DNA from 2 places in the Acidovorax sp. FG60 genome. Region 2 is predicted to be linked to the other one. Evidence: predicted binding sites of a transcription regulator. Region 2 holds the regulator's gene; the other holds the start of a gene.
The links. The regulator sigma-54, encoded in region 2, starts transcription at its own class of promoters, with help from an activator protein. The targets are predictions, from matches to a motif close to TGGCANGNAANCTGCTTT.
Positions count from the first base shown of each region.

Region 1 (2,454 bases), on a different contig from region 2:
GGATGCCTTCATGCTCCAGCATTCGCGCCAGGTTTTGTCCGCAGCGGCCGTAGCCGCAGATGATCACGTGTTTGCTGGTGTTGATGGATTTGCGCGCGATGGACGTCATCTGCAGCGACTGCTGCAGCCAGTCGCTGGCCACCAGCTTCATCACGATGCGGTTGCTGTACATGATGAGAAACGGCGTCGCCAGCATGGACAGCACCATGGCCGCCAGGATGGGGTTCATCAGCGCGGGCTGCACCAGCCCGTTGGCCTGCGTGAGCGACAGCAGCACAAATCCGAACTCCCCCGCCTGGGCCAGGTAGAGCCCGGTGCGCAGGGCCACGCCCGTGGTGGCCCCCATGCTGCGGGCCAGCACCAGGATGATCCCCAGCTTGACCACCAGCGGCACCGTCAGCAGGGCCAGCACCAGCGCCCAGCGGTCCACCAGGATGTGCCAGTCCAGCATCATGCCGATGGTGATGAAAAACAGCCCCAGCAGCACATCGTGAAACGGGCGGATGTCCGTGCCCACCTGGTGCTTGTACTCTGTCTCGGACACCAGCACGCCCGCGATGAAGGCGCCCAGCGCCAGGCTCAGCCCCGCCAGTTCGGTCAGCCAGGCCAGGCCCAGCGTGATCAGCAGCAGGTTGAGCATGAACAGCTCCTCGCTCTTGCGCCGCGCCACCAGCGTGAGCCACCAGCGCATGAACCGCTGCCCGCCCGTGAGCAGAATGCCCACCAGCACCGTGGCCTTGACCAGCGCCCACGCCAGCGCGGTCAGCAGCTGGTCTGACGAGGAACTCAGCGCGGGGATCAACACCAGCAGCGGCACCACGGCCAGATCCTGGAACAGCAGAATACCCATCACGCGGCGGCCATGTTCGCTTTCGAGCTCGGCCCGCTCGGCCATGAGCTTGACCACAATGGCCGTACTGCTCATCGCCATCACGCCCGAGAGCGCCAGCGCCGTCTGCCAGCCCATATCCCACACGCCGCCCACCCAGCGGGAGAGCACCAGTGCCGCGCCGGTGACCACCACCATCGTCAGCACCACCTGCATCAGTCCCAGGCCGAACACCTGGCGCCGCATGGCGCGCAGCTTGGGCAGGCTGAACTCCAGCCCGATGGCGAACATCAGGAACACCACGCCAAACTCGCCCAGGTGCCGCACCCCTTCCGAGTTCTGCGTCAGCGCCAGCGCATGGGGGCCGATGAGCACCCCCGCAGCCAGGTAGCCGAGCATGGGTGGCAGCTTGAGGCTGCGGCAGACCACAACACCCAGCACTGCGGCCAACAGGTAAAGCAAGGTGAGGGCGAGTGAGGACATGGTTCGATGCTATCCGAGCCTTCCTGCGGCCCTCGGTGTTTTCTGTCCGAAGCAGGGTCCATGCCAGAGCCAGGGCAAAAAATCTGCCACCCGCGCAGGCATGCCCGGTCGATAGAATCCACCGGATGACCCCTGTGCCCGCCACGCTGCCCCCTTTTGACGCCGAACAGGCCCTGCGCCTGGCCCGCGAGACCTTTGACATTGAGGCGGCGGCGCTGACCGGGCTGGCGGCCCGCGTCGATGGCGTGTTTGCCGAGGCTGTGTTGATGGTGCTGCAGGCCCGTGGCCGTGTGGTGGTGATGGGCATGGGCAAAAGCGGCCACGTGGGCCGCAAGATTGCAGCCACGCTGGCATCTACGGGCACGCCAGCGTTTTTTGTGCACCCGGCCGAGGCCAGCCACGGCGATCTGGGCATGGTCACGGGCGACGACCTGGTCCTGGCGATCTCCAACAGCGGCGAAAGTGGTGAACTGACGGCCATCCTGCCCGTGCTCAAGCGCCTGGGCGCCCCGCTGATCGCGATGACCGGCGGGCTGCAGTCCACGCTCGCCCGCCATGCCGACCTGGTGCTCGACTGCAGCGTGGAGCGTGAGGCCTGCCCCCTGAACCTGGCCCCCACCGCCAGCACCACAGCCCAGCTGGCCATGGGCGACGCGCTGGCCGTGGCCCTGCTCGACGCCCGGGGCTTCCGCCCTGAAGACTTTGCCCGTTCGCACCCTGGCGGTGCGTTGGGGCGCAAGCTGCTCACCCATGTGAGCGATGTCATGCGCACCGGCAGCGAGGTGCCGCGTGTGGCTCCCGACGCCTCCTTCAGCGACCTCATGCGCGAAATGAGTGCCAAGGGCCTGGGCGCCTCGGCCGTCGTGGATGCCGCCGGCCAGGTGCTGGGGATCTTCACCGACGGCGACCTGCGCCGCCGCATCGAGGCCGGGGCCGACCTGCGCACTGCCACGGCGGGCCAGGTCATGCACCCCCACCCGCGCCGCATTGCCCCGGACGCCCTTGCGGTGGACGCCGCCGAAATGATGGAGGCGCATGCCATCACCAGCGTGCTGGTGGTGGATGCGGGAGGGGTGCTCACGGGGGTGGTGCACATCGGCGACCTGATGCGAGCCAAAGTCATATGACCTCACTTCAAATGA
Region 1 covers NZ_JBMDJC010000004.1:376,327-378,780, reverse strand. Annotated here, with positions in the region: gene ACODS0_RS08870 (monovalent cation:proton antiporter family protein) at 1-1,312, opposite strand, end outside; gene ACODS0_RS08865 (KpsF/GutQ family sugar-phosphate isomerase) at 1,438-2,439, shown strand.
Region 1: a site for sigma-54 is predicted at 1,385-1,402, ahead of ACODS0_RS08865 (KpsF/GutQ family sugar-phosphate isomerase). Genes of this name have one in related genera too.

Region 2 (2,454 bases):
GCCTGGGGCCTGATTCCCAGGCGGGCAGCCGCCTGGAGGTGCAGCACCTGGCGAAGTCTTATGGCAGCCGCAAGGTCGTCAAGGACGTTTCGCTGGTCGTGCAAAAAGGTGAGGTCGTGGGGCTGCTCGGCCCCAACGGCGCGGGCAAGACCACCTCGTTCTACATGATCGTGGGCCTGGTGCGCAGCGACGAGGGAGACATCCGCATCGACGGCCAATCGGTGGCCCACATGCCCATCCACCGGCGCTCGCGCCTGGGCCTGTCGTACCTGCCTCAGGAAGCCTCGATCTTTCGCAAACTCACGGTCGAAGAGAACGTGCGCGCCGTGCTGGAACTGCAGCGTGGTGATGACGGCCAGCCGCTCTCGCGCGACGCCATCGAGGAGCGCCTGACGGCCCTGCTGCAGGAGCTGCGCGTGGACCACCTGCGCGCCTCGCCCGCCATGGCCCTGTCCGGTGGCGAGCGCCGCCGCGTCGAGATTGCCCGGGCCCTGGCCACTCAACCGCGTTTCATCCTGCTGGACGAGCCCTTTGCCGGCATCGACCCCATTGCCGTGATCGAGATCCAGCGCATCATCGGCTTCCTGAAGGCGCGGGGCATCGGCGTGCTCATCACCGACCACAATGTGCGCGAAACCCTGGGCATCTGCGACCACGCCTTCATCATCAGCGATGGCCGCGTGCTCGCGCAGGGCACGCCGTCCGAGATCGTGGACAACGCCGAGGTACGACGTGTTTACCTTGGCGAACACTTCAGGATGTGATGAAGCCTGGACTCTCGCTGCGCGTCTCGCAGCATCTTGCATTGACCCCCCAGCTTCAGCAGTCCATCCGGCTGCTGCAGTTGTCCACGCTCGAACTCTCGCAGGAAGTCGAGCAGATGCTCGACGAAAACCCGTTCCTCGAACGCAATGCCGACGAAGCTCCGCGCGAGGAGTTTGGGCTCGAAGCCGCCGACACGCCCGCGCAGCCCGATGAGTACAGCGCCGATGATGCTATATTTTCAGGAGCTAACAGCGCAAGCAGCACAAGCGCTGAAGGCCAAAATGATGCTGAAACACCGAGTGCTGGCGCTGACGAGCCTGACTGGAGCGGTGACGGCACGGTAGAAATGGCGCCCAACGACGCGGAGTGGGGCGGGGATGCGCCCGCCCGCAACCGCAACGACTCCGAAGGCGACGAGGCCGACGCCACCGAGCTGGCCCGTTCGCATGAATCGCTGACCGCCTTTTTGCACCGTCAGGCACTGGCGCTGCGCTTGTCAGAGATTGACCGCGCAGCGCTGCGTTTTCTCATTGAATCGCTCAACGACGACGGCTACCTCGAAGAGCCGCTGGAAGAGCTGGCCATCAGCCTGGCCGGGCCGGACGACCTGGAGCAGATTGAAGAGCTGGTGCACCGCTTCACCGTGGCCCAGCGCCTGCTGCAAAGCCTGGAGCCCACCGGCGTGGGTGCGCGCAACCTGGCCGAATGCCTGACGCTGCAGCTCACGGCGCTGGCTGCCGACGAGGACAGCGATGCTGACCCCGACACGGTGCAGACCGCGCTGCGCATTTGTCAGCAGCCGCTGGAGATGCTGGCCCGCCGCGACATCCGCCGCCTGACGCAGCTGTGTGGCGACGGCGAAGAGCGCACCCGCGCCGCCATGGCGCTGATCGCTCGCCTGGAGCCTCGCCCCGGCCGTCGCTTTGCCGACGTGGAGCGCAACATCATCATTCCCGACGTCATCGTGCGCAAAGCCGGGCGCGCTAACGGCCGCGACGGCCAGCACAACTTCATCGTCAGCCTCAACCCCGATGTGATGCCGCGCTTGCGCGTGCACGACATCTATGCTGGCGCCCTGCGCGGCCACAAGGGCGGCGAGGGCCACCAGGGCATGCAGCAGCGCCTGCAGGAGGCGCGCTGGTTCATCAAGAACATCCAGCAGCGCTTTGACACCATCCTGCGCGTCTCGCGCGCCATCGTGGAGCGGCAAAAAAGCTTCTTCACCCACGGCGAGTTGGCCATGCGCCCGCTGGTGCTGCGCGACATCGCCGACGAACTGGGCCTGCACGAATCCACCATCAGCCGCGTGACCACCGCCAAATACATGGCCACGCCAATTGGCACGTATGAGCTGAAGTACTTCTTTGGCTCGGGCCTGGGTACCGAGACCGGCGGCAACGCGTCCAGCACCGCCGTGCGCGCCCTCATCAAGCAGTTTGTGGCCGCAGAAAGCCCCGCCAAGCCGCTGTCCGACAGCCAGATCGCCGAGATGCTCAAGGAGCAGGGCATCGAGTGCGCACGCCGCACCGTGGCCAAGTACCGCGAGGCGCTCAAGATCGCGCCGGCCAACCTGCGCAAGGCGCTGTAGGTACCCCGGTTGGGGGCGCATGGCTCGCCCTGTTTGAATTTTTCGTTTTTCTATCCGCCACCCCACCATGGCCCGCATCGTCTTCGACCTCCCCCCGCACT
Region 2 covers NZ_JBMDJC010000005.1:19,188-21,641, forward strand. Annotated here, with positions in the region: gene lptB (LPS export ABC transporter ATP-binding protein) at 1-764, shown strand, start outside; gene ACODS0_RS09030 (RNA polymerase factor sigma-54) at 764-2,353, shown strand; gene ACODS0_RS09035 (acyl-CoA thioesterase) at 2,421-2,454, shown strand, end outside.